2 regions of the Paenibacillus sp. FSL K6-2393 genome follow, and region 2 is predicted to be linked to the other one. Evidence: predicted binding sites of a transcription regulator. Region 2 holds the regulator's gene; the other holds the start of a gene.
What was found. Region 2 encodes LexA, which represses DNA repair genes until DNA is damaged. Its sites were predicted from a motif close to CGAACATATGTTCG; they were not measured.
Positions count from the first base shown of each region.

Region 1: a site for LexA is predicted at 3,330-3,343, ahead of addB (helicase-exonuclease AddAB subunit AddB). Genes of this name have one in related genera too.

Region 1 covers NZ_JBBOCU010000001.1:2,081,680-2,087,179, forward strand. Annotated here, with positions in the region: gene MHI14_RS09125 (Na/Pi cotransporter family protein) at 1-866, opposite strand, end outside; gene MHI14_RS09130 (class I SAM-dependent rRNA methyltransferase) at 1,602-2,978, shown strand; gene addB (helicase-exonuclease AddAB subunit AddB) at 3,408-5,500, shown strand, end outside.
Region 2 covers NZ_JBBOCU010000001.1:2,900,012-2,905,511, reverse strand. Annotated here, with positions in the region: gene MHI14_RS12840 (HAD family hydrolase) at 227-1,018, opposite strand; gene MHI14_RS12835 (hypothetical protein) at 1,047-1,556, opposite strand; gene MHI14_RS12830 (DUF896 domain-containing protein) at 1,682-1,891, opposite strand; gene MHI14_RS12825 (LysM peptidoglycan-binding domain-containing protein) at 1,987-2,364, opposite strand; gene lexA (transcriptional repressor LexA) at 2,661-3,287, shown strand; gene MHI14_RS12815 (aldehyde dehydrogenase) at 3,393-4,694, opposite strand; gene MHI14_RS12810 (hypothetical protein) at 5,496-5,500, opposite strand, start outside.

The DNA.
Region 1 (5,500 bases), 820 kb from region 2:
TAGTCCGCTGACAGCCAGGCCGAAGCTTCATGCAGCTGGCCGATCAGCGGCATAAACAGCAGCGCTCCCGCAATGTTTAATACAACATGGGAGGCTGCGACAAATTTGCCTGCGGATGCTCCGCCCGCGGCAGCAATCACAGCGGTGATGCAGGTCCCCACATTGGACCCGATCACAATGGCGATGCCGATCTCCACAGGTAATACCCCTGTGGCTGCGAGCGTAATCGCCATGCTAATGACAGCTGCGCTGCTGTGAATGAGCGCTGTCAGACAGGCACCTGCCAGGAAGCCCCACCACAAGCTGTCGGCCGAGCGGTCGAGAAACCATTGAAATACGCCCATGCTCCGCAAGGGTAAGGCAATGGATTGCATTACCTGAATACCTGTCATAACAAGTGCAAATCCTGCGGCTGCGAGGAAGCTGTACTGGATGTTAAACAGAGTCTGGCGCGTGCGTTCAGGAGCGGCCAGATTGCGTTCACCAAGAACAACAAACATGGCCCAGCCCGTTAGCGACAGGACGAGTAGCGGCAGGGAAGCACGTCCAATCTGCAGCCCCACCAGCTCTGTTGTCAGGCATGTCCCTATGTTGGTGCCGAGGATGATGCCGAGTGTGCGTCCATAGGTAATTAATCTGGCATTAGCCAGTCCAATGGTGAGCACGGTGACCGCAGTACTGCTCTGTAACAAGGCCGTTGCGCCCGCACTGAAGGCCATACCTTTCCATGGAGCAGAGGTAGCGCGATTGAGCCAACCTGCCAACATGGGCCCTGCCATACGTTGCAAGGCCGTCTCCATCAGTTTCATGCCACCAAAAAAGATAATAAGCCCATAGAGTAGGGGCAATATCACATCTCTAAACATAGAAACATCATTCCTTCCGTCCGGGTTCCTTAACTCATCCTATGAGTAAGAAAAGACAACCATGACAAGCCTAAAGGAATTCAGAGGGAAGCGACCTAAATTACCCCACCCTAATTCGAAAGATACAGTGGTTCGTGCAAACGTAGTGGAGGGGACGAATCTAATCTGCGGAAGCAAGCCGCACATGTGTTGCGGTTATTTCAGACTTTTTTAGTAGGGAAGTCCAAAAAAAGAATAAAAACGCTCAAAACCAATCCGTAACCGTAAAGTCATTTAAATAAAGTGACCGTAGTAACAATTCGTCACTGAAGCATCTTAACTGTCGCACCCCAATTCGAAAGATACGGTGATTCGTGCAAGCGTAGTGGAGGGGGCGAAATCGAATCTGAAGAAGCGAAGCGTGCGCCTTTGTCTCCGGATTTTCCCTTTAAGAAAGGGAATCAAAAAAATCTGGAGACAACAGCGATCAGAAGATCGATTCGTAACCGGAACGTCACTTAACTGCCGCACCCCAATTCGAAAGATACGGTGATTCGTGCAAACGTAGTGGAGGGGACGAAATCGAATCTGAAGAAGCGAAGCGTGCGCCTTTGTCTCCGGATTTTCCCTTTAAAAAAGGGAATCAAAAAAATCTGGAGACAACAGCGATCGGAAGATCGATTCGTAACCGAAACGCCACCTACGCGCCTCACCAAACCTATCTTTTTAACTAACTATGAAAGAAGTGGATCTACCTTGCCATCAGTTACACTCGAACGCAGTCGCAAAAAGCGGCTTGAACATGCCCATCCATGGATATTTAACAATGAAATTGCCTCTGTTGACGGAAACCCGGAGCCGGGAGATCTGGTCAATGTATTGAATCATCAAGGTCGCTATCTGGCGACAGGATATTACAATCCTGCATCTCAGATCACTGTAAGGGTTGTAGCTTATCAACCCTTGGAGTCCGAACAGATGGATACGGCGTTTTTTGCAGCGCGTTTCCGCGATTGCTTGCGTCACCGGGAACGTTTTATCCAGGATGGAGAGGCATACCGTCTCGTTTACGGCGAAGCTGATTTTCTGCCAGGCTTGATCGTTGACCGGTTCGGCAGCATCCTCGTTGTACAGTTGCTTACACTTGGCATGGATCGTTGCCGTGAAGCCATCGTACAGGCACTCATTGAAGTAATGCAGCCAGAAGGCATATATGAGCGCAGTGATGTCTCGATTCGTGAACTGGAAGGTTTGGAGCAGACCAAAGGTCCGCTGTACGGAGATTGCCCACGACATGTCACCGTTACAGAAAATGGACTACTCATTAAAGTGGACATCGTGGAAGGGCAGAAGACAGGTTACTTCTTCGACCAACGCGAAAATCGTGCAGCGATCGAACCGCTCATGAAGGGGTGGGGCTACAAGAGTGGAATCACACTCCAAACTACCGAGCAGGATGGCACAGAGCAGCGCTTGCCTGTGAATAAAAGCGGTAAGATAGTTACATTCCCTTATTGGGATGGTGCCACCGTACTGGAGTGTTTCTCACACACAGGCAGCTTCACGTTAAATGCTTGCAAGTATGGAGCCAAAAAAGTGACTTGTCTTGATATTTCGGAGCATGCCATTGAGAGTGCACGAACAAATGTGGAGCTGAACGGTTTCACCGACCGGGTCGAATTCGTGGTTGCTGATGCATTCCAGTACTTGCGTGAACAAGTGAAAGGACTGGATGAACGTACCGCACGTGCACGTGCAGGCGAACAGAAAGTGGATACATCCAAAGCGCTGGCAGCTGGCGGTAAAACATTTGATGTCGTCATCCTCGATCCTCCTGCATTTGCCAAAACGAAATCAGCAGTTAAAGGTGCATGCCGTGGATATAAAGATATCAACCTGCAAGGAATGAAACTGGTTAATGAGGGCGGATATTTGGTAACAGCCAGCTGTTCGTATCACATGCGTCCAGATCTCTTCCTAGATACGATTGCCGATGCAGCGGAAGATGCAGGCAAAGTGCTTCGTTTGATCGACTGGAAAGCAGCCGGTAAGGATCACCCGCAAATTTTGGGCGTGGATGAAGGACATTACCTGAAATTTGCTATTTTCGAAGTGCGTAGTAAAAAGAATTAATTGTATGAATTCCCTTCTAATTTAACTGTATAGATTGGACTAAACATCTACACGAGAACGTAGAGGACAGAAATAACCTGAAGAAGCGGAGCTAAAAGCTTTCTGAAGGAAAGCTGCTTCGGAAGCATAATCTTTGCCTTTATTCTCGGATTTTTTCACTTTTTAAAAATTGAATCAAATAAATCTGGGAATAACAGCGATCGGAGGGTTGTTCTGTCCTCGGAGTGGCAAGTGTAAATAATCTTTAATTTAATCTATAGATCAAGTCAAAAGTCCACAGTGTAATAGCTGCGGGCTTTTTGCTGTCTTGCTGTGTTAACGGAGATGATCTCCGGTTTTACCGGATAGTGGCAAACGTATGTTCCGAACCAAGTCAGATATGTTATACTGGGAATTAAAATCTTGTACGTGTGGTTTGGAGGATTAGACATGTCCGTTCGTTTTGTTATTGGCCGGGCAGGCAGCGGCAAAAGCTCGCTGATTACCCGGGAAATTACATCCCTGCTTCAACAAGAACCGCAAGGCAAACCTTTGATTTTACTCGTTCCCGAACAGAGTTCCTTTCGAACAGAGCAGGCATTGGTGTCTTCTGGAGCAATTAAAGGTACCATGCGTGCAGAAGTGCTCGGCTTTCGCCGTCTAGCCTATCGTGTAATGCAGGAAGCAGGCGGTTCTGCTCGTATTCCAATCGGAGCCGAAGGCAAAAAGATGCTGCTCTACAAAGTAATCCAGCGCCGTAAGGAAGAACTGAAGCTGTTTGGTGCATCCGGCAGCCAGCTGGGTTTTATAGGGGAATTAAATGACTTATATAGTGAATTTAAACGTTATGAAGTTGATCCATCATTGCTGGAAGAAGGGCTGTCTGGATGGAATAACTCACCCACTTCGCCAATTCTGGAGGACAAGTTGCATGACTTGAATCTGATATATCGTGACTATGAACAGGAACTGACCAATTTATATATTGATGATGAAGACACGTTGACCGAGCTGACAAATCGTTTGTCGGAAAGTGCATTGCTGCAGGATGCCCAGATCTGGATTGATGGCTTTCAGGGATTCACACCACAGGAGATGAGTGTGATCGGTCGGCTGATGTTGCAGTCCTCTTCCGTGACGATTGCACTGACACTCGATCGCCCTTATGATCACGGCGCACTGCCTGGAGAACTGGAACTGTTTTATCCCACGGCGAGTGCCTACGCGCGTCTCAAAGGGATGGCTGATGAACTGGGTGTACCGAGCGATATAACCGTGCTAGATTCGGAGATTCCACCGAGATACAAGGATCGTCCGGGACTTGCTCATCTGGAGGCTGGTTTCGACCGCCGAATTCGGTGGAAAAGTGATGGCCTTGATTCCGGAATCCGACTGGTTGCAGCGGAGAACCGACGAGCTGAGATGGAGGGAGCACTGCGTGAGATGCGGCGTCTGGCGCAAAACGAAGGTGCGCGTTATCGGGATATGGCGGTACTTGTTCGTCAGTTGGATACCTACGCTGATATAGCTGAACCTCTATTCAGGGATTATGACGTACCCGTCTTTCTGGACCGCAGAAGAAATGAACTTCATCATCCATTATCTGAGTTTATCCGTTCCGCACTGGATATTGTTCGGCGCCACTGGCGTTACGAGGATGTATTTCGTTGTGTCAAAACGGATCTGCTGCTTCCGCGTGATGGTTCCATCACTCGTGAAGATATGGACCAGCTTGAGAATTATGTACTGGCTTGTGGTATTCACGGGTATCGCTGGACTGACGGCAAACCATGGAAGTATGTACCAAGCCTGTCGCTGGAAGACAACGGTCAGGATGGCCGTAGTCGAGGACGGGACCAGATGCTTTCTTTAATGGAGAGCTGCCGAACGGTCATTACAGATTCCTTGGGTGTTTTTGAGAAACGAATGAAAAAGGCAAAGACAGCAAAAGCCCAGTGCGAGGCACTATACAGACTGTTGGAAGATGCTGAGATCGCATGGAAGTTGGAACATATGTCTGCTGAAGCTAAGGCTCAAGGTGACCCCGAACGGTCGAGAGAACATCGGCAGATGTGGGGAGCTGTGCTGGATCTATTGGATCAGATGGTAGATATGATGGGGAATGAACGGCTGGATATCACGCTGTTTGCCGGGATGATTGAGACCGGATTGACGGAACTGAAGCTGGGTCTGGTACCACCAGCACTGGATCAGGTATTGGTTGGTTCGATGGACCGTACACGTCTTCAGGACATCAAATATGTATTTATCCTTGGTGCAGTTGATGGTGAATTACCCGCCGTACCTCAGGATGATGGTGTATTAACGGAACTGGAGAGAGCGTTACTGACGGAACGAGGCATGGCGCTTGGACCAGGTGCAACAAGGCAAATGTTAGATGAACGTTTTCTGATCTATACGGCACTTACAGCGGCAAGCAGCCAGTTGTGGCTGAGTTACCCGGTTGCTGATGATGAGGGAAAAGCACTGCTTCCTTCCGAGATTGTCCGCCATGTACGGAAAATGTTTGGTCTACAAGAACA
Region 2 (5,500 bases):
TAGGACAATCTAAATACTAGTCATACTAGTATGTTAGTTATATTCTAATCCAGCTTCCCCCTAATTTCAATAACTTTTAGTAAAAAAAATGGAGATCTCTTTTAACAAGGTAATTTAGTCAACAAGCTCAAATAAAAAAACATTGGTAACTTCAAGAACGACATCATCGTTCATAGAAGCTTCCAATGTCTCAGGGTGCTGAGGAAAGATGTTATAGCTGATCTGCTTAGAAATTAGCAATAAGCTGATTTAATTCCGATAAATGCGTTATTTCATGGTCTGGCGCATACGTTTCATTGTTGGTCTTATGCTCACGGTTAATCCATACGGATTGGATGCCAGATGATAAAGCACCACGAATATCAGTCGTTAACTTGTCTCCAACCATCATGCTCTCTTCGGGTTTAACACCCAGTTTATTCAAAGCATGTTCAAATATCGACGGATCTGGTTTTCCTTTTCCGAAGTTACCCGAGATAATAATCTCATCAAAGAAAGGAGTCAATTCAGGTACACCATCCAACTTCTCTTGTTGCAAAGCAGGACAACCGTTCGTTAACAACAACAGTTTGTACTTTCCTTGTAACTGGCGCAAGGTGTCCATCGTTTCTTCGTATACATGAGGTCTGGATCTCCGTTCTACTCCAAACTGCGCGGCCAACTGTTCAGCAAGATCTTCCCGATCTATACTCAACTTCAACAAGCCACGACGCCAGGATTCTTTACGGTAAACTGGAGCAAGTTGTTCCAACTGACGGAACTCAGGTTGATCCCCACCAGTAAAGTTCGCCCATAGGCCTTCAAACGGATTGATTCCAATCATTTTGGTAAAAGGAAAGGTTTCATATGATTCATACAGTCCACGTGCCTCATTACGAACAGCTTCTTCAAGTTCTTCTGGTTTGACCCCAGTCTCTTGCGCTGCAATTAGACAAGTCTCATGAAAAGCTTCTCGAACACTACGCTCATCCCACAATAAAGTATCATCTAGGTCGAACAAAATCGCTTTTAACGCCATTCCGATCATCTACCCCTTTATGCAATAATTACTTTTCGACGGTTTCCACGGTGATCTGGTGTGCTTTTGCAAACTTCAGCAAACGTTCTGCAATCGCATCTGTATCGTAACGGTTCAATAACTTGGTGAACACCCATCTTTTCCCGCGACTGTTATGTTCGATAACAACTGTACCTGGTTCAATTCTGAATTTGACAATATCGTCAACCCCGATTGAACGTTCACGATTACCCTTCGTCGTGATAATCCGATTACTGCTAATCTTGATGTATGGACGGCGAAGCATGAAGATGACTGCCAAAAATACGTAAAGCAGCATCGTCACCCAGTCCCAGGTTGTCATCGGAGCTTGCACAAGGAACGTGCTCATAAACAGATACAAAAAGGCGAGACCGATCAAAAATATAGGGAACAACAGGCTGCGCCCCTTAAAGACTTCTTCACCTGGTGTACCTGTGATTGGTTGACCACTTTTTTTGCGTTGCTGATTTAACTGCTTGGAATTTTTCTTAACCGTTCTCTCGAACGAACGCGACATGAGAATCCCCCTTATGTGTCTTTGTATCGGCTTACATAATTGCAAACCAACATTTCCCCCTATAAATTGCACACTCAAAATAACAGGAAGAAACCTAAATATCATAATGATATCATTAGGTTTCGTTAGTGTTTGAGTTTGCCTTGGTGGCCTTTGTCATTCTCATCATCAACAATCTCAATGGTATCCAGTTGTTGTCTGAAATTGCTGCGAATATTGCTCAAATAAATCTCTCTTAGCTCGGCACGTTCAGCAAGTTCTTCCTCCGACAATCCAGTGGACTTTTGCTTACGAGCCAATTCGTTAATGCGTGCTACCAGACTATCTATATCCAAGCTTGTCCCCTCCAAAAATACAAAGTCATATTAACTTTGCCATTATAAAGGCAGCTTGTCAAGCTGACACGCGTTAACACTCATTGATGTGCATTTTATTCTGCAAATTGCGGTAGAGCTAGTACTTGTCCCACTTGGATGGAAGTTGTATGAAGTTGATTCACTTTCTTAATTGCTTCTATATAAATACGTGTATCCATATTCGTCGGTTTATGTTCCAAAGAAATACTCCATAATGTTTCCCCTTGTGAAATAGCTATCTTTCCTCCAGGCAGAACATCATTCTCATTGCCAGCAAATACAGTTAAAACGGTGCTACATCCAATAAATATAATCAAAGAGGTAATGGCTACCTTTAACATCCATGAAGAAATCTTGAAACGCGCTAAAACATTCTTGTAGTTCCCTATTTTAGTCTTCACCAGTTCCGAATTCATTGGTTCATAAATGCTTTGATAAGTAGAATATCTCATTAAATACCCGCCTCCAAACGTTTGTTCCTATCTGTTGAAATCAATATAACACGAACACTTGTTTTGTTCAATAGATTTTTAGAACAATTGTTCGCTTCTTTTTTGAAGGAGAAATTTCTTAATTGAAGTTCTTTTGCAAAGCATTTGCAGTATTATGCTCTGCCTTTTGGACAAATTCGGTTCTAAAAGTTAAAAAACACTGATTTAATGCCATTTTATTTAGAACTTATGTTTGTACGAACGGAGGTTCTATGTTATAATTTTCCCAAACGTTACTAAAATGGGGTTGATACGGTATGTCGAAGATATCCAGCAGGCAGCAGGCTATTCTGGAGTTTATACGAAATGAAGTCCGGTTGAAGGGGTATCCTCCTTCCGTACGGGAAATTGGTGAAGCGGTTGGACTGGCTTCCAGCTCAACAGTACATGGACATTTGGATCGTTTGGAGAAAAAAGGTTTGATCCGACGCGACCCTACCAAGCCAAGAGCCATTGAGCTTTTGAGCCAGGAAGAATCTGAGCATTCTCATCAATTTGCTCATAGCGTTGCACGTATTCCTGTCGTTGGTAAGGTTACAGCAGGGGTTCCAATCACTGCAACTGAGAACATTGAAGACTACTTCCCTCTTCCTACACATTATGTAGGCGAACAGAAAGTGTTTATGCTTTCAGTAGTCGGAGATAGTATGGTGGAAGCTGGAATCGTTAACGGAGATTATGTTATTGTCCGTCAACAGCAAACTGCTGATAACGGTGATATCGTCGTTGCAATGACTGAAGACGATGAAGCTACAGTGAAAACGTTCTATAAAGAAAAAGATCATATTCGCCTTCAACCGGAGAATGCGACCTTCGAACCTTTACGTTTGAAACATGTTAGTATTCTGGGTAAAGTCATTGGCCTTTTCCGAGATATTCATTAATATTTAACTTGAGTAACAAAACTAGATGTAATGAAATACGAAAGAGGTTGTCCTGATCAACAGGACAACCTCTTTTTTTCATGTTTATGTTATTTTAGCGGCTAATTATTCACTGCGTTTCAGAACACTCTTGTGATGCGAGAACACATCAAAGCTCTGTTGTCCGTGATATGAGCCCATACCGCTCTCTCCTACACCACCAAACGGGAGATAGTGTGAAGTCATATGAGAAAGTGTGTCATTAATACATCCCCCACCGAAGGATACTTGATTCAGAACCTGATCCTGCAGTTGCTCATCCTGTGTGAAGAGATATAACGCCAATGGTTTTGGCCGGCGAACAATCTCATCCAGCATAGGATCCAGGTCACTGTACGTAAATACAGGAAGAATCGGACCGAAAATCTCTTCTTGCATGACAGCTGATTCCCAGTTCACATCGCCAAGTACAGTCGGCTCAATGAGCAACTGCTCACGTACAGAACGTCCACCAATCAGCGTTTTGCCATCTGTAAGGAACCCCGACAACCGATCAAAGTTACGCGCATTGACAATGTGCGGGAAATCAGCGTTCTGTAACACATCGTCCCCAAATTTATATTTGATCTCTGCGCCAATCAGATTGATCAATTCATCATGAACTTGTTCATGTACAAGCAAGTAATCCGGAGCAACGCAAGTTTGCCCTGTATTCAGGAACTTACCACGAACAATACGCTGAGCCACCAGCTTCAGATCTGCATCACTATGGACAATAGCAGGACTTTTACCGCCCAACTCAAGAGTTACAGGAGTCAGGTGCTCAGCAGCTGCCTTCATAACAATGCGACCAACACCTGTGCTTCCTGTGAAGAAAATATAATCAAACTTCTCTTTCAACAATACTGTGCTGGCTTCAACTTCCCCTTCCATAACGGCAATATACTCCTGAGGGAATATCTCCTGAATCAGATCATACGTCAGACGAGATACGGCTGGTGTTAATTCAGAAGGCTTGATAACTGCACAGTTACCGGCTGCAATTGCTCCAATCAGTGGACCAAAGGCCAGTTGGAAAGGATAGTTCCAAGGTGCAATTATAAGAGCCACTCCGTATGGTTCAGGGTAAATGGTGCTCACCCCATCCGGCATAGCCGAATTGGTTGGAACTTGTTTGGGTGCAGCCCATTCCTGCAGATGTTCTAATGCAAAATCCAGTTCACCCAGAACAATGCGAATCTCGGAACCGTAAGCTTCCGCCTCAGATTTGTTCAAATCTGCCCGAAGTGCATCTTGAATCCGTTGCTGATACTTTTCAATTCCTTTTCTAAGCTGTTGAAGAGCATTAATTCGATACTCGATATTTTTAGTTTGTCCTGTATAAAAAAATGTACGTTGTTCTGTCACTAGTTGTTTTGCTTGATCCATATTAACATCTCCAATTAATTATTTAAAATTAAATTGCTCAAAATTTAATTAAAGTATACCTCTTCTATATGAAACTTTCAACATACAAATGAAACATCCATTTGTATATATTGGAATGATGGTTTGAATTTTAAAAGAGTGAATGTTAGTATTCCTTTCTATTTCGTGGCTATCAGAATTTCTAAGGAAGTTTGATTTAAATCTTTTGTTTCAGACAGTTTAATGCACTGTAAGAAAGAATTCTAATTTCAGTTTCTCTTTAATGGGTTACTAGATAATGACAATGGTTTTTGCGCTGTTACTAACATGAATTGATACATTTCTTCAAAATAGAAATGTTTAGTTACCACATATAAAAAACTCCCCTTTCATTAATGAAAAGAGAGCTTTACGATTATATATCGGTGAACGAATACATCATGTTAAAAGTAAGCCATGGTTACAGACAAACATAGGCTTCTTTGGTGACCCTTTTATCTGCTTCCATCTATATAACTCATCATCAGTTATTTTAAGTTTTCCACGCAATCATGTGCCTAGTTTCGTGTTTTTTATGAATTGCCCATACCTTGATTTGATGGTAATCAACAGGCTCTATTCTTAAACATCCCGGGTTTGCACACTTTCCACCAGTCTCACTAAGAAGTTTTTTTGTTTATCTAGATAGGTTTTTCCTTCTTTATGCAACTCCCTAGGATAATTCGCGTAATAATTACACTATCCTGTCCGTTATCTTAAAACTATTTTTAAGTCTAATTCCGCTGGGCTACACTTAATTGGAAAGAAAACATAATACCTTTTTCACC